One region of the Lysinibacillus sp. NPDC093692 genome, then DNA from elsewhere that is predicted to be linked to it. Evidence: riboswitches for the same ligand, from Rfam matches in the RefSeq annotation. Region 1 holds a riboswitch; each other region holds the start of a gene.
The links. A riboswitch is a leader RNA that binds a small molecule or an ion and turns the genes downstream of it on or off. The one in region 1 is predicted to bind S-adenosylmethionine.

Region 1 (7,741 bases):
TAGCTATTATAAAAAATCTGCTGAAGTAGGCTATGTTGAGGCACAATATAGGCTTGGAGGTATCTATCTAGAGGGTCGGTTAGGGCAACCGAAAGATGTGAACCGTGGATTATATTGGTATGAAAGAGCAGCAAAGCAATATCATGTCGATGCCTTTTATGATTTGGGCTTTATTTGGAGCAAAGGGTTAACAGGTATACGGAATATTGAAAAAGGTATTCATTGGTTTAAACAGGCCGCCCTTCAAGGTGATTCGGAAGCAAAATTACAACTAGGGCACATATACAATAAAGGAGAAGGAATAGCTAGAAATATTAAAGAGGCTATAAAATGGTATGGACTTGCAGCAGATGCAGGAAGTGCGGAGGCGGCAATTTTACTGCAAGAATTGAAAGGAAAGTAAGTATTTTTTATTAAAAAGTAATAGGTTTTTAGAATTAATTATCGCTATTTGTTGAATGGATAATAAGTTTCAATTCCGGTGCAATAGATAGGTATATATTATCAGTTGTGATTGGTGGTAAAAATATCAATATAATAAAGTGGTATTACCTCGAACTAAAACAAAGGAAAAATAAGCATAAAAAAAACAGAGATGATGTCAATTGGCTACCCAAAAGTATTGTGGTAGCTTTTTTTCTGTTTTAGATAATAAGTAAGACAACAGGTACTTTTTGTTCAATTAATGGTAAAAAATGTATATTTGAAAATTGACAGCTATTTATAAAATGTATAAGGTATATGAGGGATTTTGAAAGGTAGTTAGTAGCGATAGCTAATTATAAAGTTACCATTTTTAGTTGATTGTAGCCCGTAACAAAAGACAGAGTCACAGGTAATATATATATAAATATCCTGAGGGTGTTCTCACTAAAAGTTAGGGATGACAATTCCACAGGAAGGCGCCTAGCCCGAATGGAAATCAATTCTACTTTATGGTGATGTTTTTTTATTTTTTAGTGAATGGAATTAAATTTTTCTCAGCTTTTAAAAGTACACGGCATGAAAGAGGGTAAATGTGTGATTTTTCAAAAACAGAGAAAGACAACGGCGTTAGATTTAGAGCAATACATTGTAAAAATGGATATAGCGAATCGCCATTCAATAAAAAAGCAAATTGATTTGCTTAAATTGACGAAGCGGGATTTACAATATTTAAAAGCCTTTCAACCTTTTGTAGAAGGCAATATTGATAACATTGTTAATCGATTTTATGAAATGATTGTAACTGAACGTACTCTAGTAGATATTATTAATAAACATAGTTCTGTAGAGAAGCTGAAAATTACTTTAAGACGTCATATTATTGAAATGTTTAATGGTACGATTGATGATGATTTTTATCAAAGAAGAGTTAAAATTGCTAAAGTACATGTACATATCGGGCTTAAAACACAATGGTATATTTGTGCTTTTCAAGATTTAACGGCATCATTTATTGACTTAGTTGAAGAACATGTTCATCATCCAATGGATCAACTTAATACAATTAGGGCTATCTCGAAAATATCTAATTTTGAGCAACAGTTAGTTTTAGAGGCTTTTGAGCATACCATTGAGCAACTTCATGAAAAAATAGAACGTAGAAAAGAAGTAATAGAGAAAAAGATCGTAGCGTCTTCGGAAGGTCTTGCCACAATATCATTGGAAACAAACAACTCGTTTTATCGCTTAAGCGAACAATCGGATGAAATTAAACAACTGGCAAAAAAATCACTTCAAGTGTCGACTATGGCTGAGAGTCAGGCATTAGAGGGTCGTGAACGATTAAAGAATCAATCGCAAAATATGAGTAATATTATTAACTCGCTTGATGGTATAGCGGAAAATATTACACAGTTGGCAGATATGTCAAGGGAAATGGAATCGATTATGAATGTTGTGACAAATATTGCTAATCAAACAAACTTGTTGGCTTTAAATGCGGCAATAGAAGCGGCTCGCGCTGGAGAAGCGGGTAAAGGCTTTAGTGTTGTTGCAGATGAAGTGAGAAAGCTATCGATTCAAACAAAGGAATCTGTCACATCGGTTGCGACTTTACTACATAAAACGAATGAGCGGACTGATAAACTTGTTCACTCGCTTAGTAATATTCAAGAAGAGGTAACTTCTGGTGAGGAAAATATGGTTCAAACGGAAGGTCAATTTACTAACATATTGGACGCTATGACCGAAGCCAAAGAACAAAATGGACAGATGGAAAAAGAAGTACAAGCAATAGTAGAAGTACTAAGTCAATTAGGTATTGCTTTTAATGAAGTGAAAAATTCCGCTGAAGAACTAGCTAGTTTTGCACAAAATTTAAATTAATGAAGTGAAAAGCTATAAATAACACTATATCAACTATTAATATATACGATCCGCTAGGTAGATAAAAGATACCGGTGAAAATATGCTGTTAAATTCAATATATACTAATTGAACATAGAAAAAAATGGAGCTATCCCATGTGCTGGATAGCTCCATTTTTGCTAAATTTGTAAAGGGTTTAACGTAATTTTCGATAAAAAAAGTTTATACTGAAATTAAGAACTAAAAATAGGGGCGGTTAATATGAAAACAGTTGTTGTATTAGGTGGCGGAATTACGGGTTTGTGTACGATGCATTATTTACAACGCCAAGTTCAGGAGAAAAACTTACATGTAAAGCTTGTACTCGTTGAAAAAAATACATACCTTGGTGGCAAGCTTCATTCTGCATATGAACAAGGCTTTATCTTGGAAACAGGTGCTGATTCTATAGTAGCGCGTCATAAAGGTGTTATGGAATTAGTAGAAGAACTTAATTTTGAACAAAATCTTGTGTATAACGAAACGGGTGTTTCGTATATTTACACAAATAATGAGCTACATGCTATCCCAGCGGATTCAACGTTTGGTATTCCTATGAGCTTACAATCTCTTGAGGAAAGCACGCTTGTATCAGAGCAAGGTAAAAAAGAAGCATTAACGGATTTAACCATGCCAAATGAAGGGTTTACTAAGGAAAGTTCGATTGGGGAATTTCTAACGTACTATTTAGGTGAGGAGCTTGTTCAAAACCAAATAGCGCCCGTACTTGCAGGTGTATACTCGGGAGATTTAAATCAACTTTCAATTGCTTCCACTTTACCGTATTTAATCGATTACAAAAACGATTACGGTAGTATTATTAAAGGCTTTGATGCAAACAGGGAACAATTTTTGAAAGCCGCTAATAAAAAATTTATTTCATTTAAAAATGGTTTATCATCACTAATTGATCGACTTGAAGAAACATTAACGGATGTAGAAATTATAAAAGGGATTGCCACTACAAGTGTTAAAAAGCAGGAGAATCAGTACTCCGTTACATTAGCAAGCGGTAAAATAATTGAAGCAAATCATGTTGTCATGGCACTGCCAAATGAAGCGGTACAAAGCTTAGTGCAGGATGAATCTTTGAACGGCTATTTTGAACAATTCAATACTGCATCCGCCATTACGATTTACTTAGGGTTTGATGTACCCGATAATAGATTACCGGCGGATGGAACAGGCTATATTGCGTCACATAATTCAGATGTTATTTGTAATGCAGCAACGTGGACAAGTCGCAAGTGGAAACACACGTCAGCAGAAGGAAAATTACTAGTTCGACTTTTTTATAAGAGCATTAACCCTGAGTATGAGAGATTGCGTTTGATGTCAGATGAAGAGTTAGCAGCGGTTGCTCTAGAGGATGTAAGAAAAAGCTTGGGTATTGAGGAAACACCAACAATTGTGGATGTGACAAAATGGATCGACCAAATGCCAAAATATGATTTGGCACATCGTGAAGCGTTGCAAGGTCTCGTACAAGAGCTTGAGAAAAACTATCCGAATTTATCAATAGCGGGGTGCTCTTATTTCGGAGTAGGCATAGGTGCGTGTATTCAAAATGGTAAAAAAATTGGTGAGGAGCTTGCTGAAAAACTATCGTAATTGTTTGATTTAAATCAAAATCTGGTATTTTTCGTGAAGTTTTACCTCTGTTCTGTGAAATAGTCTTGACTCAATCGTTCGTAAACGATATGATTCTTTTAATTATTTAAAAAATTCATACAACATTCTTATCAAGAGAAGCTGAGGGACTGGCCCTATGAAGCTTCAGCAACCAACTTATTGTCAGGTGCTAAATCCAGAGGACCATAGTGTCGAAGATGAGAAGGAAAAAACAATGACGAAACGTTAAAGCCTTCTTTTTTTGTAAAAGAAGGCTTTTTTATTTTAACTTCTTTCAGCGGGTACCAAATATCCACTGAAAGAAGTTAAAGCCTCCGGCGGTTGTCACGGAATCGGAAAGGAGTGCTTTGGGGATGTTAGCCTAAAACCATCGCACCCATGCGATAATGGCTAACTGACCTGCATCGGTAAAAACGCCACCTCCTGTGGCATTACCGAAATGACCGACATCGTGTCGGCCCTCGTGCAGGCCTAAGCACAAAGCCGATTCCGGATGCAATTATGCCGAGGCATAATTGATAAATAAAGGAAGAGAGGCTAGTTTTATGGGATTGCTTGAAAGGTTAAAAACGCATGTTCTTACAGCAGATGGTGCAATTGGTACAGTTTTATACGGCTATGGCTTGGAGTATTGCCACGAGGAAATGAATATACAAAGACCTGAATTAATTGAAAAGATTCATAGAGAGTATATAGCGGCAGGTGCCGATATTATTCAAACGAACACTTACGGAGCTAATGCCATAAAATTAGCCCGCTATGGATTAGAATCTCGTGTGCAGCAGTTTAACGAAGCTGCTATAACGATTGCAAAACGAGCAGCGGCAGATGGTGGACAATTTGTCTTAGGTACTATTGGGGGAATCCGTGGTATTCGAAAAAGCGATGCAACGTTAGAGGAAATCTTAGCAACAGTTGATGAGCAGGCAACCGTTTTACTTGCAGGAAATCCAGATGGCCTTTTACTGGAGACATATTATGATTTTGAAGAGTTAACAGCGACTTTAGCAATGCTACGAGCTAAAACGAAATTACCGATTATTGCTCAAATTTCTATGCACGAACCAGGGATTTTACAAAATGGAATGAGCTTAAATAACGCTTTACATGAACTTGAAGCGCTAGGTGCTGATCTCGTAGGTGTTAACTGTCGCTTAGGTCCCCACCATACAATACAAGCATTTGAAGGTGTAGAGCTTCCTAAGAAAGCATTTATGTCAGCGTATCCGAATGCGTCTCTTCTTGATGTAGAGGATGGCCGTGTCGTTTATGAGTCGGAGGCAGATTATTTTGGTCGAGCAGCTGTAGAGCTTCGTGATCAGGGGGTACGTTTAATTGGTGGTTGTTGTGGTACGACACCAAAGCATATTGCTGCAGCGAAAAAGTACTTAGAGGAGTTATCCCCAGTCGAAGAAAAGTATGCAAAGCCAGAAAAAGTAGAGATTGTCCGTGAGGCTGAGCCAGCAAATTACGAACCATTACATGTAAAAGTAAAACGTGAACGCTCCGTTATAGTGGAGTTAGATACACCAAGACATTTAGAAATTGAAGGCTTTATTGCAGGAGCAAGAAAAATATATGAGGCGGGCGCAGATGTAGTCATGATGGCAGATAATTCACTTGCTTCCCCAAGGATTAGTAATGTCGCAATGGGTGCCTTACTGAAAGAAACACACGGGGTACGACCGTTAACTCATATAACATGCCGGGATCGTAATTTAATTGGACTTCAATCACATTTAATGGGATTAAATGCACTAGGCATTCACGATATTTTAGCAGTGACTGGAGATCCGACGAAGGTGGGCGATTTTCCAGGGGCCACAAGCGTTTATGACGTATCTTCAATGGAGCTAATCCAATTAATAAAACAGTTAAATGAAGGTGTATCTTTCTCGGGGAAACCACTTCGTAAAAAGGCGAATTTCTCTGTAGCGGCAGCCTTTAATCCTAATGTACGTGTACTAGATCGCGCGGTATCTCGATTAGAGAAGAAAATTGAATATGGCGCAGATTATTTTATTTCGCAGCCTGTTTATACAAAGGAAAAAATCGTGGAAATTTACGAGGCGACAAAGCATTTAGAAACACCAATTTATATAGGCATTATGCCAGTAACGAGCTATAAAAGTGCGGAGTTTTTACATCATGAAGTGCCAGGTATCAAACTATCCGATGATGTGTTAACCCGTATGAAGGAATGTGGCGATGATAAAGAACGCGCAACACTAGAAGGAATTGCAATTGCTAAGGAATTAGTAGAAGTAGCAGCGGAATATTTCAATGGTATTTACCTCATCACACCATTTTTACGCTATGACATGACACTAGAATTGATGAAATTTATTGAGCAATTGGATGAACAGAAAAAAGGGGTAAGTATAAATGGCTAAGCACTTGATTGAAGAACAACTAGAGAAACGAATTTTAATTCTTGATGGCGCAATGGGTACAATGCTACAAAATGAAAATTTATCAGCAGAGGATTTTGGCGGCGAGGAATATGATGGCTGTAATGAAAATCTCGTGCTAACTAGACCAGATGTGCTTGAAAAAGTTCATAGAAAATATTTAGAAGCTGGAGCAGATATTATTTGTACAAATACATTTGGAAGTACACCACTTGTATTAAATGAATATGATCTTGGTGCGAAGGCAGAAGAAATCAATACACGTGCTGTGGAAATTGCACGCAAAGTAGTAGATGAGTTTTCTACATCCGATTGGCCACGTTTTGTAGCGGGGGCTATGGGACCAACTACAAAAACCTTGTCAGTTACAGGTGGTATTACATTTGATGAGTTAGAGGAAAACTTCTATGTTCAGGCCAAGGCATTAATCGAAGCCGGAGCCGACGTTCTGTTGCTAGAAACTAGTCAGGATATGTTGAATGTTAAGGCAGGAACATTGGGGGTATCTCGTGCTTTTAAGGCAACTGAAAAAGAGCTACCTGTGATGATATCGGGAACAATTGAACCGATGGGAACAACATTGGCCGGTCAAACAATTGATGCTTTTTATATTTCCATCGAGCATATTAAGCCATTATCAGTTGGCTTAAACTGTGCAACTGGACCAGAGTTTATGACGGATCATATCCGTTCACTAGCAGAGCTTTCAACAGGCTATATTAGCTGTTACCCGAATGCAGGCTTACCTGACGAGGAAGGTTGCTACCATGAGTCACCTGAATCGCTGTCACAAAAGCTAAAAGGCTTTGCAGAAAAGGGGTGGCTAAATATTATCGGAGGCTGCTGTGGTACAACTCCAGCACATATTGCTGCTATTCGAGAAGTGCTAAAGGACCAAAAGCCTCGTCAATTACCAGATGCCACACATGGTCATGTAGTTTCTGGTATCGATCCATTGGTGTATGACGATTCTATGCGTCCGTTATTTATTGGTGAACGGACAAATGTAATCGGTTCTCGTAAGTTTAAAAATTTAATTATTGACGGGAAGTTTGAGGAAGCTGCAGAAATCGCGCGTGCCCAGGTGAAAAATGGAGCACATGTTATCGATATTTGTTTAGCAAACCCTGACCGCGATGAACTAGAAGATATGCGTGGCTTTATGCAGGAGGTTGTAAAAAAAGTAAAAGTACCTCTTGTAATTGACTCGACAGATGAAAAAGTAATTGAGGAAGCACTTAAGTTTTCTCAAGGGAAAGCGATTATTAACTCTATAAACCTAGAGGATGGCGAGGAGCGCTTTGACGCAGTTTTACCGCTAGTGAAAAAATATGGTGCTTCTTTAGTAGTGGGGACAATTGATGAGC
Region 2 (7,741 bases), on a different contig from region 1:
GGAGGCTATTTTTTGAATTACATAAAAAGTAAAAGACGCAAGATTATTATTGTAGGATTAGTATTGATGATAATCGCTTCAGCTTTTATTTATTATAAGTTTTTAATACCTTCAGCAGACATTCAGCAATACAAGGAATATTATCCTTCGAATACATCGCAAAAAACATTAAACGAAGGGGAGGTAAAGGTCACATTTTTAGGAACATCATCTTTGTTATTTGATGATGGCGACACACAATTAATGATTGATGGTTTTATTTCTAGGCCGCCCTTATTGAAAATATTGCCTTTTAGCAATGTGAAAACAGATACAAATATTGTAAATGAAGTCTTTCGTAAAATAGGGGTTGATCATAATAAACTTCAGGGATTGTTTGTAGCTCATACACATTATGATCATGCATTAGATTTAGCTTATATCGCTAAACAAACTGGAACGCATGTATATGGCTCGGAATCAGCAATTAATATAGGACTTGGTAATGGTATAAACACGACACAAATGTCTGTATACGAAGTAAATAAGGCTATGCAGTTTGGTGATTTTACTGTCACAGTCCTACAATCAAAACATTCGCCAACCTTTGACGAAGGAGAAAAAATAAAAGAGCCACTTAAACAACCAGCGAAAGCTCTAGATTAGCATGAAGATTCTTCATACGATTTCTTGATTACGCATCATCATAAAACATTTTTTGTAAAACCAAGTGCTAACTATATAGAAGGGGCATTGGATGGCATTCAAGCTGATGTATTATTTTTAGGAATCGGAGTATTAGGAGCTCAGGATCAAGATTTTCAAAATATGTATTATGAGCAAACTGTCCGGGAAATACAGCCGAAACTTATTATTCCAATACATTGGGACAACTTTAATAAACCATTAACAGATGCTCTAGAAGCAATGCCTAAATTTGCAGATAACACAAAAAAAGGATTAGATTTTATAATTCAAAGGACAAAAGCGGATAAAATAGATTTCCAAATACTTCAAGGTTTTGAAAGCATTTATTTTTGATATTTAGAATAATAAAGGAAAATTGCATACTGGATTTAGAGAATTAACTCCATTTTGATTACCTTTTGTAATATGGAGTTTTTTTAGTGAAAATTGCTTAGGTAGATCGAAGAAGTGCCCGAGCCGACTTAAAAAACCGTTCAGGTGCTTTTTAACAGGCACCTGAACGGTTGATAAAAGGATATTTACTCTGCGTATTTTTCTAAAAAGTTATTAATAGTTTCCCAGTACGAATCACCAGCGACGCTTTCTGCACCGCCATGTCCAGCACCCTCAACTATCATTTTTTCCTTCGGTACATTGGCAGCTTCATATACTTCATTTAGCATATCAGATGGCACAAATGTATCATTACTTCCATGAATAAATAGCATCGGTGTTTTCGATTTGGCAACTTGCTCAACAGTATTAGCTTCACCAAGCGTATAGTTAGCTCTTACTTTCGTAACAATTGAAGAGAAGTGCATTATAGGAAAGGCCGGTAAATGAAAGATTTCTTGCAATTGGTAAGAGAATTCATCCCAAACTGAGGAATAACCACAATCCTCAATTATAGCCTTAACATTGTTAGGGAGATCTTCTCCTGAGGCCATCATCACTGTAGCACCTCCCATGGAAATACCATACAAAATAATTTCAGCGTTTTTATCCGAATTGGTAACATTATTAATCCAAGAGACTACATCAAGTCGATCGTGCCAGCCCATCCCAATATAGTCACCCTCGCTTTTTCCATGAGCTCTTGCATCGGGTATGAGAACATTGTAGCCTGAATCATAAAAATGCTTAGCATACTTTGACATTTGTGAGCCATCAGATGAATATCCATGGAAAACAATTGCCCATTTATTTGTTTCGTTTGTATTTTTAAGCGTATAGGCATGTAATTTCAAATGATCAAAAGACTTTACATAAGAATCCTGGTAATTCTCTTTAAACCACTTTTCGCTCTCTTCTTTTTCTTTAGCTTCCTTAGGATTAACAGCGATTGAATTGTGCGGAGCATCAAGCACAGCTGATTTATCTGTATTAGGATTTAAAGCGAGATTATAAAAATAATTCCCTGCAAAAAATCCAGCACCAACAAACAATACTAATAGAAGACTGACAATGATAATAATTACTTTATACTTTCTTTTCATATATTTCCCCCTAAAACTTCTATTATGAATTATACACAAAGTTGACAATATGAAAAGTGGACTTTTCTAAAATAGGGGAAAATAAAAAAGGGGATGACTTGAATCGTTCCCTTTGTATGTTGTCGAACTACTATTAATTTAAAACGCTACTGTTTTGAATGCGAAATCGAAGCGGCAGCAAAAAACAAAGTAGAGGAAGTGGCTAGATACATAGGATAGCGAGTAGCTTAGTATGGAAATCTCCCTCATTTTCACAAAAATTTCCTCTTTCAACAATAAAAAAAGGGAACGACTGAAATCGTTCCCTTTGCTTAGTAAATTATTTTAATGGACCACCAAGGTTTGTGATAGCTTCAGAAACATTTGAGAATTTCTTGAAGTTGTCGTTGAATAAACCAGCAAGTTCAGCAGCTTTTTTATCATAAGCAGCTTTGTCTGCCCATGCATCACGAGGATTAAGCACTTCAGTTGGTACACCCTCAATAGTAGTTGGGATGTTTAAACCGAATACTGAATCTTGAATTGTTTCAACATCAGTTAATTTACCATCAATTGCAGCGCGCACCATTGTACGAGTGTAAGAAAGCTTCATACGGCTACCAGTACCATATTCGCCACCAGTCCAACCAGTGTTCACTAAGAATACTTGTGCACCGTGCTCGTCAATTTTTTGACCTAACATTTCAGCATAAACTGTTGCTGGAAGTGGAAGGAATGGAGAACCGAAGCAAGTAGAGAATACTGGTTCTGGCTCTGTTACACCACGTTCTGTACCAGCAAGTTTAGATGTGAAACCGCTTAGGAAGTGGTACATTGCTTGCTCTTTTGTTAATTTACTGATTGGAGGTAATACGCCAAATGCATCAGCTGTTAAGAAGATGATTGTTTTTGGGTGACCAGCAACAGATGGATCAACAATATTTTCAATGTATTGAATTGGATAAGCTACACGTGTATTTTCTGTTAATGAACCGTCATCATAGTCACAAACACGAGTTTCTGGATCAACAGCTACGTTTTCTAAAACAGATCCGAAGCGGATTGCGTTGTAGATTTCTGGTTCTTTTTCAGCAGAAAGGTTAATTGTTTTTGCGTAGCAACCGCCCTCAATGTTGAATACACCGTTATCAGACCATCCGTGTTCATCGTCACCGATAAGCTTACGGTCAGGATCTGCTGATAAAGTAGTTTTACCAGTACCAGATAAACCGAAGAATAATGCAACATCACCAGCTTCACCAACGTTTGCTGAGCAGTGCATTGAAAGGATGCCTTGTTGTGGTAATAAGTAGTTCATAATACCGAAAATAGACTTTTTGATTTCACCAGCGTATTCAGTACCACCGATTAGGATGATTTTCTTTTCAAGTGATACAATGATGAATGTTTCAGAAGCAGTGCCATCAACGGCAGGGTCTGCTTTGAAATTAGGAGCTGAGATAACTGTGAAGTCAGCAACATGAGAAGCTAATTCCTCTTTAGTTGGACGGATAAATAATTGATGAGCGAACAGATTGTGCCAAGCATATTCATTGATTACTTGGATGCTTAATTGAGAATCTTTGTCAGCACCAGCAAAGCCTTTGAATACGAATAATTCGTCACGTTCTTTTAAATATTTTACTACTTTTACATATAAGTTATCGAACACTTCAGAAGAAATTGGTCGGTTAACTTTTCCCCAGTCAATTTTATCTTTTGTGCTCTCTTCTTCTACCGTATATTTATCTTTAGGTGAACGACCAGTGTATTTGCCAGTTTCTGCACGAACTGCGCCATCTACTGTTAACATAGCTTCACCACGAGAAGTAGCTTTTTCAGCTAATTGTGGTACTGAAAGTTGAACATTAATGTTACCGCCGCTTAATAATTCCTTCAGTTCGTTTGCAATTTCTACTGAATTCATCGATTAAATACCATCCTTTTTTATAGTATTCCCTTGAGTCTGAGGGAGATTTTCTTAATTTCAAAAATAGTATAACACAATTGCTTAAATAATCTATACTAATTCAGAAATTATTTTTCAGATTTTATTACTTTTCAAGAAAACGACAAAAAGTAAATTGATTCGTTTTGATAATGCTTTTTACCCTATTTATTATAAGTGATCAGTCAATCACTTTCGACACAGCAAAATTGTGTTCTAGAAGCTTTTGGCTTATATGAGGTTCGCACAGGATGTGAAGTTTTAGCTTGTTTTTTATTAGTTGGAGCTTGTCTTCGATTGAAAAGGGGCTACAATCATTTTCATCCACCACATGTTCCGTAGCTGACGCTTTGCTTTCACTACAAAATGTGCTGTAAAGGGTTACACATATGTTAACACATGATGTGAGGTGGAGAGTAGGGATTATTTTGTTTGAATTTACAGGATAATACAAATAGGTTTCATAATAATGGTATAACTGTAGCTGACGCTTTGCTTTCGCTACAGATAAACAAAGCGAACGGAATCGGTTTTGTGCTTAGACCTGGAGATGTTCTTTGTGCGAAAGCGACAACACGAGAGCCGACGTGATGTCGCTTTCGGCAATGCTGCAGGACGTGGTGTTCTTACACTGAGATTCTCTATTTTAGCGGGTGTTTGGGCACTTGCTGAAAGAAGTTAAAAATATTTGACAACGTTCGACCTTTTACGTATTATGAGATATTGAACGGATACTCTTATCCCGAGCTGGTGGAGGGTCAGGCCCTGTGAAACCCGGCAACCTGCATGAACTATTTCACGACATGCGCTGGTGCCAACCTGATGCAAGGGAACCCCCTTGAACGATAAGAGTGAAAGGTTACGAAGTCATTATTCCTTTCCTCATGTTAAGTAAGCGTGAGAAAAGGATTTTTTTATTGTTAAAAACGAATGTAAAGGTAAGTATATAGTCCTTTCCTTATTATAATGACGGATCTTTCGAAAACCTCGTGTTAAAAGTAGTAGTTGTTTTTTGTGCGAAAGTGAAACGACAGCAACAGTTGTTTTTTTGTACGAAAGCGCAGTGCAAACGTAGCGACAGCAACAACTGCTTTAGAGTTCAATCTATAGGAGCGGGCTTGACATGGGTAATGAGTACCGTATTAATTCGCAAATATTATTTGTAAAAGTAATAGGAGGAAAACCAAATGACAAAACGTCGACTGTTTACATCAGAGAGTGTAACAGAAGGACATCCAGACAAAATATGTGATCAAATCTCGGATGCCATTTTAGATGCTATTTTAGCAGAAGATCCAAACGCACGTGTAGCGTGTGAAACAACAGTAACAACTGGTTTAGTACTAGTAGCAGGAGAAATTACTACCTCTACTTATGTAGACATTAAAGGTATCGTTCGTGATACTGTAGCAGAAATCGGTTATACACGTGGGAAATATGGCTTTGATGCTGAAAATCTAGCAGTACTTGTTGCTATTGGTGAACAATCACCTGATATTGCTCAAGGTGTTGACCAAGCATTAGAGGCACGTGAAGGCTCTATGACAGACGCTGACATTGAAGCAATTGGCGCAGGTGACCAAGGTTTAATGTTCGGTTATGCATGTAACGAAACACCAGAGCTTATGCCATTACCAATTAGTTTAGCGCATAAATTGGCTCGTCGCTTAACGGAAGTACGTAAATCTGATGAACTAGGTTATTTACGTCCAGACGGAAAAACACAAGTGACAATTGAATATGATGAAAACAATGTACCAGTGCGCGTTGATACGATTGTCATTTCTACACAGCATGACGAAGAAGCTACACTTGAGCAAATTCAAGCAGACTTAAAAGAATTTGTTATTGCTCCAGTTGTTCCAAGTGAATTATTAGATGCCGAGACTAAATATTTCATCAACCCAACTGGTCGATTCGTAATTGGTGGTCCAAAAGGAGATGCTGGTCTAACTGGACGTAAAATCATCGTTGATACATACGGTGGCTATGCCCGTCATGGTGGTGGTGCTTTCTCTGGTAAGGATGCAACTAAGGTAGACCGTTCAGCGGCATATGCAGCCCGCTATGTGGCAAAAAATATCGTAGCAGCTGGTTTAGCAGATCGAGCTGAAGTACAACTAGCTTATGCGATTGGTGTTGCTCAACCTGTATCTATTGCTGTTGATACATTCGGGACAGGAAAAGTTACGGAAAGTGAAATTGTAAAATGGGTACGCGAGCTATTTGACCTACGCCCAGCAGGGATTATTAAAATGCTTAACCTTCGTCGCCCAATTTATAAGCAAACTGCAGCATATGGTCACTTTGGTCGTACAGACTTAAATGTACCTTGGGAACAAACAGACAAAGCAGACGCATTACAAGAAAAAGCAGGTTTATAAACTATTCAGCTAAAGTAATAAAGTAGCTGGACCAATATTTTAAGATACTATTACAGAAAGGGGCTCTACATGCTATTGCCCCTTTCACTGTTTTTATACTAAAAAAAACTCCATATATAATCGTGTATGGCTAGGTTGTCCAAGCAAACGTGGAGCTGCTTTGATTAAGTTGAAATAACTATTTATTTTTTGGTTGAAGAGATTTATAGTATTGGCCTTTTTCTACATATTCATGTATGATGCGTTCCATATCTTCTTTATCTTCATCGTTTAATTCTCTTACAACTTTTGCGGGACGCCCTAATGCTAAGCTATTTGGAGGAATGACTTTGCCTGGAGGAACAAGGCTACCTGCCCCAATAAATGCACCCTCTCCAATCTCCGCTCCGTCTAATATGATAGAGCCCATACCTATTAAGGCTTTTTTACGAATCGTACAGCTATGTAAAGTTACTTGATGTCCGACTGTTACCTCATCTTCGATAATTAGTGGATATTTAGGGCTTTGATGTAAGCAACAGAGGTCTTGAATACTAACTCTTTTTCCGATAATTGTCGGTGATACGTCCCCTCGAATAACTGTGTTAAACCAAATAGTTGTTTCAGCACCTATTGTTACGTCACCAGTAACGGTTGCATAATCGGCAATAAATACTGATGGATCAATATTGGGTGTTTTCCCTTTAAATGGATAGATCATGAGAATCGCCTCTTTTCTTTCTATGATGTAATATTATCGTATCAAATACGCAACTTGATGGAAATATTAAATTAAAATGAGCTAGATATTCCGTTATAATCATTGTGTAATTATTTTTTTAGGAGGACTATGTGAAATGTGGAAATGGGAAGCTGATGGACAAGCAAAGGCTGTGGTTGCAATTCTTCATGGGGCATATGAAAATCACCGCTGGTATGCATGGCTTATAGAAAAATTAAGATTGGAAGGCTTCCACATAGTCATGGGGGATTTACCTAATCATGGAGTGAATAAAGGGTTTTCAAATGTTCACGATGAAGATTTTAAAGAATACAACAAATATACTAGGCATTTAATCGAGAATGCTTTTTCGTATAATCTACCTGTCTTTTTAATAGGGCATGGGCTTGGTGCGACACTATTACTACATACCATGCAAAAAAGAAAATATGAATGCGCAGGAATTATTTTAACCTCACCATGGCTTCATTTAAAGCTACTGCCAGGTAAACTATCAAATGCTTTAACTAGTTTAAGTGCCCTGACTGCAAATGTGAAGCTGACTCAT
Region 3 (7,741 bases), on a different contig from region 1:
GTTATTGAATACGACAAAAAATATAATAGTAAGCTATTAGAAACGCTGCAAGTATATTTGCAAACGAACGGCTCTAAACAACAAACCGCAAATCAACTGTTCATCGTACGCCAAACGCTCTACCATCGTTTAAAAAAGCTTGAAAGTCTTTTAGGGAAAAATTTCATGAAGGGGCATAATCGAATTACGCTTGAATTTATGTTGCTCGCCAATTCTTTAATTGAGGATAAAAACTAACTGCTGATTTATGATTGATCAGCGATGTTGCAAGAATAGCACGCTCAAAGTCGCTATGAGCGTGCTATCAGATTTTATTTTTCGGTAACTACTCCACTATATAACGTTGGTCTGCGGTCGTCATACACTGGAATTCTGCCCCGTACTTCATCGACAATCGAGAAGTCCACGTCAATGACAGCTACTTCCTCATCCTCTGCACCAACCCAAAGCACTTCGCCCCACGGTTGAATAATCATTGATTGACCATTGAAGTTTTCTACTTTTCTCGATATACGATTAACAGCAATCACGAAGCATTGATTTTCGATGGCACGTGCTTGCAGCAATGTGTTCCAATGATCGATACGCGGCGTTGGCCATTGTGCCGGTACGAACAATACTTTTGCGCCCTCTAAAGCGTGAGCACGTAGCCATTCTGGGAAGCGAATATCATAGCAAATCACGCCTGCAGCCTCGATATCACCAAGGGCAAAGCGATTCATTTCATCCCCTGCTTCTAAATATAAATGCTCGTCCATCAAACGGAAAAGATGTGCCTTGTTATATTCACCAACTAACTCACCGTTGCTATCAAACGTATACATCGTGTTGTAAAATTTATCGCCCTTCTTCGTCGAAACAGAGCCCCCAACAATATGTACGCCAAGCTCTTTCGCTAAGTTTGATAAAAATGCTTTCGAACGTTCTCCATCCACATCTGCAATCTCTGATAATTTTTCAAGTGCATAGCCTGTATTCCACATTTCCGGTAGTACAATGATTTCTGCACCTTGTTTTGCCGCTTCACGAATCTTGTCCTCCGCACGAGCAAAATTTTCTTCTACTTTGCCAAAACCAACATTTAGTTGGATACACCCAATTTTCATCTTAATTCCTCCCCTAGTCCCAAAAATATTTCTTTTTCTGCATTTGTGTTTTTCTATTTTTCATTATACTACAAGTAAAAATGATATCGCTGTTGTCTGAGCTAAGAGCAGCTTTGGAACAAAAACAAAAAGACCAGGATCTCAGCAATAAAGTGAGCCCTGGCCTTTTCGCGAAAGTGAATCTTACTAATCAATTTTGCTCTTAGTTTTAGATTCTATTAATTAGTACGATTAAGTTTAATAAAAGTTACAGTAATTAAAAAAAAAATTAAATATTATTTTAAAGGGTTTAAAAGTAAAGCCAAAACCTATGTTTTACGGGCATTGTTAAGATGCCTCAGATGTTGGCATAATTACGTCAAGAATCGGCTTTGTACTTAGGCTCGCATGCTCTTTGCTTGTATTTTGTGCGTCCATCTTTGTAAATAGAGACTCTAGACAATTAGTAAAAAAAGTAATATTATTTGCATCAATTATTATTTTCTAAAAAGGAGAACATGCATGGAATTCTCAAAAAAACTACAGCAACTCCCGACTCAATTTTTTGCAGCATTGGTGCAAAAAGTGAATTCTGCTTTAGCAGAAGGGCGCGATGTTATCAATCTCGGTCAAGGCAATCCAGATCAGCCCACTCCCCAACACATTATAAAAGCGTTACAGGAAGCAGCTGAAAACCCTCAACATCATAAATATTCTCCATTCCGTGGCATCGTAGAATTACGTCAAGCAGCCGCAGACTTCTACAAACGTGAATACAATGTTGATATTGATCCTGAAACTGAGGTAGCTATTCTTGGTGGTACAAAAATCGGTCTTGTTGAGCTGCCGTTAGCGGTTTTAAACCCCGGTGATACAATGTTATTACCCGATCCTGGATATCCAGATTACTTATCTGGTGTCGTATTAGGTGATGTTAATTTTGAAGTCATGCCACTTTTCGCAGAGAATAATTTCCTGCCCGATTATAATGCTTTATCCAATGAAGTAAAAGAAAAGGCAAAGCTTCTTTACTTAAATTACCCGAACAATCCAACTGGTGGTACTGCAACACTTGAATTTTTCGAGGAAACGGCGCGCTTTGCTAAAGAGCACAACATGATTGTCTCACATGATTTCGCTTACGGTGCAATTGGATTTGACGGCAAGAAACCTATTAGTTTCCTGCAAGCGGAAGGTGCCAAAGAGGTCGGCATCGAGATGTATACATTATCTAAAACATATAATATGGCAGGCTGGCGTATTGGATTTGCAGTTGGTAACGCTGATATTGTTGCGGCTATTAATCTTATTCAAGATCATCTATTTTGTAGTCAATTCCCTGCCGTACAACAAGCAGCAGCGGTTGCCCTTACAGCATCTCAGGATTGCGCGAATAAGCTAAGAGCGACTTATGAGCGTCGACGAAATGTTCTTATCGAAGAAGCACAGCGAATTGGTTGGCAAGTAACCGCACCAAAGGGCTCTTTCTTTGCATGGCTCCCTGTTCCATTAGGTTATACAAGCGAGCAGTTTGCTGATGTATTGCTCGATAAAGCTGATATCGCAGTAGCTGCAGGCAATGGCTTCGGTCAATACGGTGAAGGCTATGTTCGTGTAGGTTTACTTGTAAGTGAAGATCGCTTACGTGAAGCAATCAGCCGAATTGAAAAATTAAACTTCTTTAATTTATAAGCATTGGATTTCCTTCCATTCAAAAACTGTCCTATTAGTTCACACTCGCTATAGGGGCAGTTTTCATTTCATGATCTTTCTTGGTTGCCTCAACCCTTCTTCTAACGGATAAATTGAACATGACCTTTGATTCATCAAACTATCTAATACACTGTCCTGATAACAATATTTCCACCCTACCCTAGCAAGAATTCCCATGCCTCTTTCGCGATCAAATAGTATAACAAAATAAAATATTTCAAAAATTCGATTGACTTACTATATCCTATAATCTATATTAGATATATCGGATTTACAAAAAAATATTATAAATCTCTTATCAAGAGTAGCTGAGGGACTGGCCCTATGAAGCTCGGCAACCTCCTTTTTTAAGGAAGGTGCCAAATCCAGCAAACGATCATCGTTTGAAAGATAAGAGAGGACGTTTTTTCATGAGCCTCTCTTAATTTTTTTAAGAGAGTTTTTTTTATTTTTACCAGCCGATAAAACAACTTTGGAGGTATGTCTCATGAAAAAGAAAAACAAAATTTTACTAGGTTTAGCGAGTCTCACATTAGTAGCAGCATTAGTAGGCTGCGGTACTAATGAAGATAAAGGTAGTCAAGGTACGGCTATTAATGAAAATAAAATTGTAGTAGGTGTAACTTCTGGTCCACACGAACAAATTGCAGAGGTTGCAGCAAAAGTTGCCAAAGAAAGTGGCTTAGAGGTAGAACTAAAAACGTTCTCTGATTATGTTTTACCAAATACATCGTTAGCCGAGGGTGATCTTGATGTAAACAGTTATCAACACAAGCCTTTCCTCGATGCATTTAACAAAGATCACAAAACAGATTTAGTACCAGTAGGAAAAACAATTTTAACTCCTATGGGCATATACTCTGATAAATATAAATCATTGGATGAAGTTCCTGATGGTGCTACATTCGGATTACCAAATGATCCAACGAACGGGGCTCGTGCTCTATTTGTTCTTCAAGAGGCAGGCATCATTAAATTAAAAGAAGGTGCAGACTTAACAGCATCTATTCGCGATGTGGAAGAAAACAAAAAGAATTTTAAATTCATTGAATTAGAGGCTGCACAAATTCCGAAGCAGCTTAGTGAAGTAGATGTGGCAGCTATTAATACGAACTTCGCTCTTGATGCTGGTATTGATCCTAAAAAAGACTCCATTCTTTTAGAATCTACTAACTCTCCATATGTAAACTACATTGCGGTACGTGCTGAAAACGAGGATGACCCAGCGATTAAAAAATTTGTTGAAGCCTATCAATCTGATGAAGTACGCAAATTTATTGAAGAGGAATTCAAAGGTTCTATCATTCCAAGCTGGTAAGTAACGATGAAGGGCCTTTCATAAATTGAGAATCTGCGAGACTCCTATAGGAATGCTAGCAGATTCTTGCTTTATAGAAGGACTTAGAAAGGAGAGTTCACAGTATGATTCAACTAGAAAATATAACAAAAGAATTTAAAACTAAAAAAGGTATCGTTAAGGCAGTAGATGGCATTAACCTGCATGTCAAAAAAGGTGAAATTCATGGGGTTATTGGCTACAGTGGCGCAGGAAAAAGTACCCTTATTCGCTGTGTTAATTTATTAGAGCGTCCAACAACAGGAAAAGTATTGATCGACAATGTAGATATTACTTCCCTTTCTTTAAACGACCTTCGCAAAACACGTCAAAAAATCGGCATGATTTTCCAGCATTTTAATCTCTTAAAAACAGCGACCGTTTACAACAATATCTCGGTACCATTAAAGCTTCTAGGCTATAACGACTCTGAAGTGAAAAAACGCGTCGCAAAATATGCAGAAATTGTTGGCCTAACAGAGAAATTAGATAGTTATCCTAGCCAACTTTCGGGTGGTCAAAAGCAACGTGTCGCTATTGCACGTGCCCTCGCCCAAGAGCCTGAGATTTTACTCAGTGATGAAGCGACAAGTGCTCTCGATCCTGAAACAACTGAAGCTATTCTCGAGCTTCTCTTGAAAATTAACCGTGAGTTGGGCATCACTATTTTACTCATTACACATGAAATGAATGTTATTCAAAAAATTTGCGATGATGTATCCGTTCTTGAATCAGGGACGGTTGTGGAATATGGCTCTGCTATAGAACTATTTTCGAAGCCTCAGCACCCAACGACACGAAAGTTTTTAAACACTATTTCTCAACGTAATTTATCTTCTTCCCTAATCGAACAATTAAATCTTTCCGGAAGTGTGATTCGCTTAACATTCCTTGGTGAAAGTACCGGGAAGCCATTACTTGCAGAAGTGAGCAAAGTTTATGATGTACAACCAAATATTTTAACAGCCAATATCATTGAATTAAAAAACGGCATCGTCGGTAATATTGTCGTGCATCTACACGGTAAGGCACATATCGTTGAAAAGGCACTTACGTATTTTATAGAAAACGGGGTATGCGTTGAGGAATTAGGAGGCGAATTAAATGAATAGCATTCAAAGTTTCTTTGCAGACTGGTCAGATGTTATTGGGCAATCCATTTTCGAAACCTTTCAAATGGTCGGGATTTCATTATTGTTTTCTATTTTAATTGGGATCCCTTTAGGGCTTTTAATCGTTTTAACTCGTCCGGGGCAATCATTTGAAAATAAATTTCTCTATCAATTCTTCAATTTATTTATTAATATTATTCGCTCTGTACCGTTCATTATTTTACTATTCTTCATTTTACCGTTCACGAAGCTGATCGTTGGCACAACTATTGGTGTAAAAGGTGTTATTGTGCCGCTTGTTGTTTATACAGCACCTTATATTGCACGACTTATGGAAACGGCACTTTTGGAAGTTGATCCAGGTGTTGTGGAAGCTTATACAGCAATGGGTATTAAACGTCGTCACATCATTTGGAATGTCTTACTACGTGAGGCTCGTCCATCCATTATTTTAGGCTTAACAATTGCCACAATCGGTCTGATAGGAGCAACAGCAATGGCTGGAATGGTTGGCGCTGGTGGTTTAGGTGATCTCGCATATCGTTACGGTCATTTACGCTATGAGGTCGATGTGATGTATGCGACAGTGTTTATCTTAATCATCCTTGTTCAGATTATTCAATCAATGGGTAACCGCTTTGCTGCGAAACTTAAGAAAGATTAATAGGAGGATGACGATGACTAAAACAACACATGGTGATCTACTGTTAAAAAATATTAATGCACAAGCCCCCTTCCCTATTTGCTTTGCAGATTTAGAAAAGGCTGTTGCAGAAAAAATGGAAGCTGGTCCGTTTGGCTACATTCGTTCAGGTGCTGGTGGTGAGCAAACATTACGGAATAACCGTGGAGCCTTTGAAAAATACTCTATTATTCCACGCTTTTTACATGATGTTTCAAGTATTGATACATCGATTGAGCTGTTCGGAAAAGTACATCCAACCCCGCTCTTATTTGCTCCTGTTGGCATGAACAAAATGGCACATGACGAGGGAGAGCTTGCCGTGGCACGTGCGGCTGATCAGTTAAAAATTCCTTATATTCAAAGTACAGTTTCAAGCTATGCACTTGAGGATGTGGCACAAACAGCCCCCACTGCTACTAAATGGTTTCAATTATATTGGTCAACAAATGAGGAAATTGCATATAGCATAGCCGCCCGAGCCGAGGCTGCTGGTTTTGAGGCTATTGTTTTAACTGTAGATACCGTCATGCTTGGCTGGCGTGAAGAAGATGTTCGCAATCAATTTTCACCTTTAAAACTTGGGTATGCTCGAGGAAACTATATGAATGATCCTGTTTTTACTGCTTCCTTACCAGATGATTCATTCGAGTCATATGTACAGGGCGTTTTGCAAAATGTGTTCCATCCTACATTAAATTGGGAGAATGTACGTGAATTAAAGCGCCGTTCTAATCTCCCTATTTTACTGAAGGGAATCTTACATCCCGAAGACGCAAAACTAGCTATTGAAAACGGCATGGACGGTATTATCGTATCAAACCACGGTGGTCGCCAATTGGATGGCGTAATTGGTTCACTCGATGCCCTTCCTGATATTGTGAAAGCTGTAAAAGGACGAGTTCCTGTCATTTTAGATAGCGGTGTGTATCGTGGCATGGATGCTCTTAAAGTACTCGCTTTAGGAGCTGATGCTGTTGCCATTGGTCGTCCCTTCGTCTACGGACTTGCATTAGATGGGCAGCAAGGAGTCGAAAAAGTAATGACGAATTTATATGATGAATTAAAAGTTTCCATCGCTTTAGCGGGGGCAATATCTATAAAGGGACTACGTGATATTACATTAGTGAAAAAAGATGGAAAGTGAATAAATCGTCCGGCAGTTTGAGGTGGAGATAAGAGACTTATCGGAACAATTTTGAGATTTATCGGAACGTTTCACCGATTTATCGGAACGTTAATATAAAAAGGGCTACCTCCTATTGAGGCAGCCCAATTTTTTATTGAATAACGCCTAGTTCACGGCCGACTTTTTCATAGATTGCTAGAGCGCCGTCCAACATTTCTTTTGTATGTGCCGCTGTAGGCATGTTTCGAACACGTCCTGTACCTTTTGGAACTGTTGGGAAAACGATTGATTTAGCGTAGACGCCTTCTTCAAATAGGCGACGTGAAAATTCCTGTGTAAGCTTTTCATCACCAATAATACATGGTGTAATCGGCGTTTCAGATTCGCCAATATTAAAGCCTAATTTAGCAAGACCCGCCTTTAAATAATCGCCATTTTCCCAAAGCTTATCGTGCAGCTCTGTTGAGTCAATCAGCATTTGCACTGCTGCTGTAATCGCAGCAACATCACCTGGTGGTAATGCTGTTGAGAATAAAAATGGACGAGAACGCACTTTTAGCCAGTCAATTAAATTTTGCTTACCAGCTACATATCCACCAACAACACCAATTGCTTTAGAAAGTGTACCAATTTGGAAGTCGATTTCTTTTTCTAAACCGAAATGCTTCACAGTACCCTTTCCTT
Region 4 (7,741 bases), on a different contig from region 1:
GGGCATCCCGAATATTCAAAAATCGGATAGTCCATTTAAAGAATGGCTTCAAAAAACGTACACAACAAATATGGAACAGAACTACTATATGAAATTGAATTACATTCCAAATATTGATTTAGAACTCACTAACTTCGAAGTATTTGTAATTGAACGAGAGAAATTACTCAAGCACAAGTTAAAACAAATTTTGCAGTAGTTAAATGGAATTGATTTGTGGTGTTTGTAATCTTAAATTTCGTATTTGATAGAGCACAGAGGGAAGGGTTTAGGAAACCTTTCCCTCTGTAATTTTCAAATAATAAATCTTGTTTAAGATATATACGTTGGGTGTATAATCCCACATTTCGTTTTGTAGAGTTATTTTGAATCAAAGATTTATAAAATAAAGGAATATCGTTTAAAAAAGAGAGGAGTATTATATGGATTTAACAAAGCTTATCAAGGAGAATATTCAGATTTCTTTCGCAGTAGCTCTTTCCTTATTTTTTATTCAGATCTTTATTATGCAGGTCTATACAAGCCTGAGAAACAAACTTATGTACACTAACTTTTGGAAGTATTTAACTGAGAGGAATATTTCACGAACGATTACATATGTAGTACTACCTATAGTTTTACTATCTTCGCTCACAGCTTTTCAACAAAAATATGGTATTATACAGCTTGGGAAAGAGGATAATTATATTGCGTTGGTTATTAGCATTCTAACTTTATACGGTATTTTATATACTTTTCTGCAGTTTACAATTGGTTATGCCCTTCAAAATAAAAATGATAAGTACTGGGGGCGAAGTATAACTAAGGATTTCATTCTTAAACGTCTAGGTTTCGAAATATTTAAATCCACATTTTTTAAGATACTTTTGCTATATGCTGTTATTTACCCAACTATAAGTAAGACTACTATTTTAAGAATTAAAAACTTTAACATTCCCCTTAGCAATACAATTCCTCAAGCCTTTTGGGAAGTGAGTGTATCGTTCATTTATATTCTGTATGCATATTTATTTTTACAAAGCCTAAGCAGCATGAAAACGTTATATAATACTCTGGAGAGAAGAGACTCGAGGTTAGAATGGAAAATAGAATCGGCTGTAGCTGAAGAATATAAGTATTATTTCGATTATTCTTACAAGAATAATCGTGATTATTTTTTAAATAAACTGTTTGATGAGTTAAAACCATTAGATCAAAAAGAACAAGGTAAAATGTTGATGTATATTTTAGGAGAGATATTCAGCTCAGAATCTTTTCCTAAAAATCAACAAGGAGGTCTATTTAAACTTTTCAAACAGGATGAATATTTATTTAGATAGATTATTTAATAGCCTTTATGTAAAAATAGAAGAGTGTAATATTCAATTAAGTTTACGTGAGTTATTAGCTATATATAGATGGCATGATAATGCTATTTATAGCAGTTTAAGAAGTTCGAATAAACATGATGATTTACTGAATGGAGATGTTCTCGATGAACTAATTAGTGTCTACTCTAGAAAAAAAAATTTATCTTATAATGAAGACTGTCCTTATTTTAAGTTGCCATCTATCATCGAAAAGCGTATATCCTCCTACAAAGATATTGAGGAAATTCATAGTCAAATTATCCAAAAACAAGGTTTCAAATTTGTCTTAGATAACAAAGTAAATGCTTCAGAACATACAGACTCTTATGACATGATGGTTAATAGTTACTATCAATATTTTTATAAAATGTTGGATTATTATGGGGATTATTTAAGCATTCTAAAATACAATCATTATTCCGGATTCTTTGGAACATTTGGAAAAAGTATAATGAATGAACAGGAAAGTGAAATTATTTATGGTTATTTAATTAATATGGAATTTACAGAACAAAATAAAGATTATGCTATTTTTTTAACAAGTAAGCTAGATTTTAAGTATAGAGCATCCTTCATTTTCTATAACATTCTATACACAGGACCTTCGCGAAAATGGGAAAAAGAAATTCTGTTTTTTAAATATATAATAAATAGAAATATGATGGATGAATCAGTTCGTGATGAACATATACTAGAATTTGTTTGTAATAAAATTAAAAAACATAGAATCGATAGTGACTTGATTAAATGGATAATTAAAAATATCACTATTTCACAACTTAATGAAGAGATTCTTAAAAGATGTCTATCAGAGCAACATATGTCTTATGCTAAATTTCTTAAATTAAAATATATTTTTACTGAACATCATTTTTGCTCATTATATTTCTATGATTTTGATTTTGACATAGTGAATTTTAAACCTCATTCAAATTGGGAACTAGATTTATTAAAGGATATTATGCAAACTCCTGAGTTATTAAAAGAACAATTTTTTTCTCAACATTTGTTTTATTATTGCCAGAAAATTTCATATGAAACAGAGCATTTTCATTACGAACGTAATTTTAGATTATTCCTTATCAATAGTTCCTTCCAGCTCTCGGAAAAACAATTCATTGATTTGCTTGATAACCGTTATTTAGGCAGAGGTATCATAGATTTTTTAATTTTACAATTAGTTAAATCAAAGTACAAATATCTAACGGAAGGGGTAGCCTACAAATCGTTTTCTACTGAGGTGAGAAAAATCATAAGGGAAGCAAATATGTCTGTTAATAGCTATATAAATGAATTAGTTAGTCAGGCTAATAAATGTAGGGATGGAATTATTTACGAAGAAGAAAAGAATGAAATTGTCCAAATAGTAGAGAAGATGATTAAGATAACAAAATAAAAGTAGTGATCTGATTAAGGAAATATAAAAAAAGCAAGTAATTATAAAAAAACCTTCTCTGTAATAGAAATGGCAAGAATAGATGAGGGAATTGCAACTTGGAGGATTTGATTATCAAATCCTCTTTTCTTGTTATACCCTTAGGCTTTCTTAATGTCTATAATAAAATAAATTAGTACAAAGATTGTCTTTCATGTCTAACACGTTTTTTTGAAAAATCCTCTTTGTTGCATTAGCTTTCTTTTAAATATAGATCTATTCGATTTCACTACATCTATATACTTTATAAAAAACAACTAAATTAATGGAAAACGATTATGCCAAAATAAAGAGACGTTGTTTTTGCAACGGTTTTTTATACAAAAAAAAGCATGAATTATAATAGGTTAAATACAAAAAAAGAGTATTTAAAAGTAATTAGTTATTTAAATAAACTAGAAGTAGTGTGTAATTTTGAAAATCATTCAGAATTTTTGAGATTCTTACAAATTTATATGCGATCTTTAACGAGATTAGGAATTTGTCATGCAAGGGAGTATCTCGATGACTATTCTAATTTTGAGCAAGCAAGTACACAAATAGCTAAATTAGAATTGATAAAAAAACAATTAGTCAATACCAAAATCCATCACCAAAGTTTAGGGATTGTAGCAATGCAAGATGATTTGACTATAATTATTGCTTTTTTAGATAAATTGTTAGAAATCATCCAATTCAATATTAATTTAGCTAATTTACAGAGTAACAATGATAGGAGAGCTGGTTTACAAGTTAATAGAAGTCATTTGGAATCATTTGATAATTTAGAAAACTGTTAAATGAACAAATAGATCTTAATTCCGTTTTTAATGATCTTAACGAGAGTTATATAAAAGTGAAATTTCTTATAACAAATAACGGAATTAGTAAAGAGGAAAGAACTACAAATAAAGAATGGATCGAAGTAAAAAATCCAATCGTTTTGATGAATCTTTTTTCAAAACGATTGGATTATTCAATGAAAATCAATAGTTTTTAAAGCAACACCCATCACATTAAAGTGATAAAGTTCAGGCTTTCCTTGGTTTCGGATATCCAATAAGGATAGCGATAATCCCGCAAATCCCTATCAAAATCGGATAGAAAGAGTATTGCAACATGCTCACTGGCGATATTCCAGCAACGCTTGCGGCTGCCAGGAACTGGGCTCCGTATGGCAGAAGACCTTGGGTTGTACAGGAGAAAATATCTAATATACTTGCGGACTTTCTCGGCTCAATCCCATACTGGTCAGCAATATTTTTTGCAAGCGGACCAGCAATTAAAATAGCAATTGTATTATTGGCTGTAGATAAATTAGTTAGCCCCACAAGACCGGCAATCCCGAATTCAGCACCCTTTTTCGATTTAATTCTTCGTGTGGCAAGGTGAAGTAGGAAGTCAATCCCTCCGTTAAGCTTAATAATTTCCACCATTCCAGCTATTAAGATCGCAAGAAATGCCATTTCATACATGCCTGACATTCCTTCGCCGATCTTTTGAAAAAGGTCCATTAACTGATAGCTGCCATCCGCTAAGCCGACAGCCCCGGCCAGAACAATCCCAAATGCAAGAACAAGGAAAACATTCATGCCAATTAGCGCAAAAATAATAACTAATACATAAGGAACAATTTTTATCCAACTATAGCTTAAATGCTCTACTTGTGTCGCAGTTCCACCCATTGTGATAATTCCTAAAATAATGCTCGTTACAATAGCTGCTGGCAACACAATCCAAAAATTCACCTTAAATTTATCTTTCATTTGTGCGCCTTGTGAACGAACGGCAGTAATGGTTGTATCTGAAATAAAGGATAAATTATCGCCAAACATCGATCCTCCAACAATAGCTGCCATTACTAAAGCCATTGAAAAGTCGGTATGCTCACTGATCCCAACTCCAATTGGCGCCAGTGCAACAATCGTTCCTACTGAAGTACCCATTGATAGGGAGATAAAGCAGGCGATGATGAATAAGCCTACGACAAGGAGATTTTGCGGAATGACCGACAAAGCAAAGTTAACAGTGGAGTCCACTGCTCCCATACCTTTTGCTACTTCTGAAAAGGCGCCAGCTAATAGAAAAATAACAACCATCAGCATGACATTTAAATTTCCTGCGCCTTTACAAAAAATATCAACTTTATGTGAAAATGATTCTTTTCGATTCATCGCCAGAGCCACAGCGCCCGCAATGGCAATGGCTACAATGACTGGGAAGGCGTAAAAATCACCTGTAATAACCCCTGAACCAATAAATAAAATCAAAAAAACAACAAATGGGATTAGCGCCCATGGATTTTCTTTCTTCATTGTTCTACCTCCAAAAATTAAAAATGGATCGTCTTTGTCCATTTTTCTCTAAAAAAAGACCTCTTCTTGAAAAACAAGAAGAGGTCTTATATTTATAAAACACTCCTCTTATCTATCAAGCCTTTGCTTGCTGGATTTGGCACAGTAACTTAATCACAAAGTTCCGCTGCCGAGATTTCATAGGGCCAGTCCCTCCATCTCTCTTGATAAGAAGAAAAACATATTATTTTTTGCACAATAATGAAATATTATAATAAAACATCTATATTTGCAACTTATTTTTAATCAAATTGAATTTCAAAACGACATAAAAGTACTTTTTCTCAAAAAGGTCTGCTTTAAGGCTACTAAGAGAAGCTTTAAATTCTCGCGAAATTTAGTGCCTTTAATCTCTTGAAACTGAAAAAGATTTAATATTATTCATCTGGTAATGGATTTTTTTGACAATATAGTAATCGTAAACTATAGTAAAAATACAATATTTAAATAATATTAAAAATGAAATGGAACGTTTCCTAAAGCTAAGGGTGAATTTATGAGTAATTTTATTGTAATGCAAAATGCTACACACGAGGAAGAAATTATCGGAGGATATATGTGGTCCCCGCAAAAAAATAAAAATGGAAATAGCAATCATGCGTATGAACGAATGGCTACAATTAAGGCTGGTAATAAAATTTACAGCTGTTATGGTCAAGCGATTCGTGCGGTAGGTATAGCGACGTCAGATTGTTATATTGCAGAACAACCACATGAGCTACAAGAGAAAAATCTATGGTCAGACGATGGGTATAAAGTGGATGTAGATTTCACAATTTTAGAACATCCAATTATAATTAGAGCTGTTTGGGGAGATATGGAATCTGATCGTCCGCAAAAATATTCTGCCTTTCAAGAAAATGGACATGGAAATCAGGCTTACTTATTTCCATGTCCTGAAGCTTGGGCTAGCTTGTTTGACAGCTTTCTGAACGAAGATAGCTCAGAGGCTGGAGCAGAAGCAGAACTAATAGAAGATGGTGAAATTAACGAGGAAACGTTTGCGACTTCTAGTTACGAGCAGGGAGAGTCTAGAGTTAGTAATAGGGTAGCGGGTAGTACAAAGAAACGTGGTCGAGTAGTAAGCCAAGAACAGCTACAAAAAGACTTGAAAAAGCGTAAAAAAATTGGTGATATTGCAGAACAAAAAGTATTTGAATATGTAAAAAAGAAAGTAATAGAAGTATTCGGAGAACAATACGGAGAGCAGGTAGAGCATGTTGCGCAAACACAAGGTGACGGATTAGGATACGATATTACAGCGTTCGATTATTTACAGCCACAGTCTCCTCCAAGACCAATAAAAATTGAAGTGAAGGGTACAACATCAACAAGTACAAGCGCAGTCTATTCAATTTCTTATCCTGAATTGGAAAAATTTATTCAGTATAAGGATGAAATGTGGCTAGTACGTGTATATGGTGTAGGTAAGAAAAGTGAAATGAAAATGGAAATAGATAATGACTTTAGTAGTTATCACTCAGTAAGTGATTTGCTGACACGTAAGTATGCATATATTCCATCAACTATTGATGTATATGGCACACGAGTGGAGAGTAATAAATATAGATAAAAAATAGGGTTTGAAAATTCACTACATAAGAAAGACTCGACATACATAAAAAATGCAGCAAACTTCAAATAAGTTTGCTGCATTTTTCTTTCGGTTTATAAACCTTCCTCAAAAAAGTCTAAATCCATACGTTTTATTGTAAAGGTTTGTACATTCGATACACCTACATTGTATAAAAACATTAACTCAGTAAGTTTCATCCCATCAATTAAAATTAATGATTTCTCGATACTCTCGGAATATGCAATTGCTTCTTTCGTAAAACGAGAGGTAGTGATAAAAATGCCTTTGTTAGCTTTAAAGCCTACCAAGCTTCCAACAAATGCTTGGATATCAGGTCTTGAAACTGGATTTGTCCAACGTTTTCCCTGTAAGTAGATTTTATCTAATCCGAGGATGTCTTCTTTCACAATGCCATCGATTCCTCCATCACCCGATTTCCCTACTGCTTTCCCGGCATCTGAAATCGATCCCCCGTAACCCATTGCTACGATTAAGTTAACAATTAATTGCTCAAAGAATTGAGGGGAGCATTCCATAATTTTTTCTAATAGTTCAGTTTGCAATGACTGCTTTAAGATTTGATAGTTTTCATTCATAATTTCTAAGGGGGTTCTGGAATCCTCAGAAATAACTGTTTTTATATAAGAATCTGTGGAAGGTTTTGTCCGGTTTTTAAATTCTAAAAATTGAGGGTAACGTTCTAATACTTTCTGATTGATTTCTTTAACAGACGAATCTAGAAGAAGTCTTAAGCCTTCAGGTGTAATTTTAAATACAGCGCGTTTTGGACTACTAATGAGACCAGCATTTTTAAGGTATGTACGTGCCCAACCTATTCGATTGACGACAACTGTTTGATTTCCACTAGGGAGAAGTTCTTCTACTTGTTCTTCTGATAAATTGAAATATTGAGGTAGGAATTCATATAATTCTTTTAATGTATGCTCATTTTCATCTTTGAGATAGTCTAAAAACGGAAACATAAACTGTTCATAAGTAGGTATTTGCAAGTGAGTCATCCCTTTGTATTAATGTTAAAAAACCTATA

Region 2: another riboswitch for S-adenosylmethionine. It lies ahead of metK (methionine adenosyltransferase); the one in region 1 lies ahead of ACQKN4_RS21835 (bifunctional homocysteine S-methyltransferase/methylenetetrahydrofolate reductase).
Region 3: another riboswitch for S-adenosylmethionine. It lies ahead of ACQKN4_RS00125 (MetQ/NlpA family ABC transporter substrate-binding protein); the one in region 1 lies ahead of ACQKN4_RS21835 (bifunctional homocysteine S-methyltransferase/methylenetetrahydrofolate reductase).
Region 4: another riboswitch for S-adenosylmethionine. It lies ahead of ACQKN4_RS17820 (Na+/H+ antiporter NhaC family protein); the one in region 1 lies ahead of ACQKN4_RS21835 (bifunctional homocysteine S-methyltransferase/methylenetetrahydrofolate reductase).

What each region holds. Positions count from the first base shown of each region.
Region 1 is NZ_JBNNUW010000027.1:29,448-37,188, reverse strand. Features, by position in the region: gene ACQKN4_RS21850 (tetratricopeptide repeat protein) at 1-403, shown strand, start outside; gene ACQKN4_RS21845 (globin-coupled sensor protein) at 1,021-2,310, shown strand; gene ACQKN4_RS21840 (protoporphyrinogen oxidase) at 2,554-3,942, shown strand; SAM riboswitch class I at 4,068-4,167, shown strand; gene ACQKN4_RS21835 (bifunctional homocysteine S-methyltransferase/methylenetetrahydrofolate reductase) at 4,509-6,356, shown strand; gene metH (methionine synthase) at 6,349-7,741, shown strand, end outside.
Region 2 is NZ_JBNNUW010000005.1:240,431-248,171, reverse strand. Features, by position in the region: partial or broken gene ACQKN4_RS08160 (MBL fold metallo-hydrolase) at 67-1,020, shown strand; gene ACQKN4_RS08155 (alpha/beta hydrolase) at 1,206-2,162, opposite strand; gene pckA (phosphoenolpyruvate carboxykinase (ATP)) at 2,482-4,068, opposite strand; gene ACQKN4_RS08145 (hypothetical protein) at 4,649-4,771, shown strand; SAM riboswitch class I at 4,824-4,941, shown strand; gene metK (methionine adenosyltransferase) at 5,277-6,473, shown strand; gene ACQKN4_RS08135 (gamma carbonic anhydrase family protein) at 6,652-7,173, opposite strand; gene ACQKN4_RS08130 (alpha/beta hydrolase) at 7,310-7,741, shown strand, end outside.
Region 3 is NZ_JBNNUW010000001.1:20,548-28,288, reverse strand. Features, by position in the region: gene ACQKN4_RS00140 (PucR family transcriptional regulator) at 1-237, shown strand, start outside; gene ACQKN4_RS00135 (carbon-nitrogen family hydrolase) at 312-1,106, opposite strand; gene ACQKN4_RS00130 (pyridoxal phosphate-dependent aminotransferase) at 1,608-2,777, shown strand; SAM riboswitch class I at 3,091-3,195, shown strand; gene ACQKN4_RS00125 (MetQ/NlpA family ABC transporter substrate-binding protein) at 3,286-4,116, shown strand; gene ACQKN4_RS00120 (methionine ABC transporter ATP-binding protein) at 4,221-5,246, shown strand; gene ACQKN4_RS00115 (methionine ABC transporter permease) at 5,239-5,910, shown strand; gene ACQKN4_RS00110 (alpha-hydroxy acid oxidase) at 5,924-7,075, shown strand; gene ACQKN4_RS00105 (glycine C-acetyltransferase) at 7,209-7,741, opposite strand, start outside.
Region 4 is NZ_JBNNUW010000018.1:46,001-53,741, forward strand. Features, by position in the region: gene ACQKN4_RS17800 (DUF262 domain-containing protein) at 1-199, shown strand, start outside; gene ACQKN4_RS17805 (hypothetical protein) at 423-1,319, shown strand; gene ACQKN4_RS17810 (hypothetical protein) at 1,300-2,745, shown strand; gene ACQKN4_RS17815 (hypothetical protein) at 3,117-3,563, shown strand; gene ACQKN4_RS17820 (Na+/H+ antiporter NhaC family protein) at 3,795-5,078, opposite strand; SAM riboswitch class I at 5,184-5,291, opposite strand; gene ACQKN4_RS17825 (DUF3883 domain-containing protein) at 5,614-6,690, shown strand; gene ACQKN4_RS17830 (restriction endonuclease) at 6,786-7,712, opposite strand.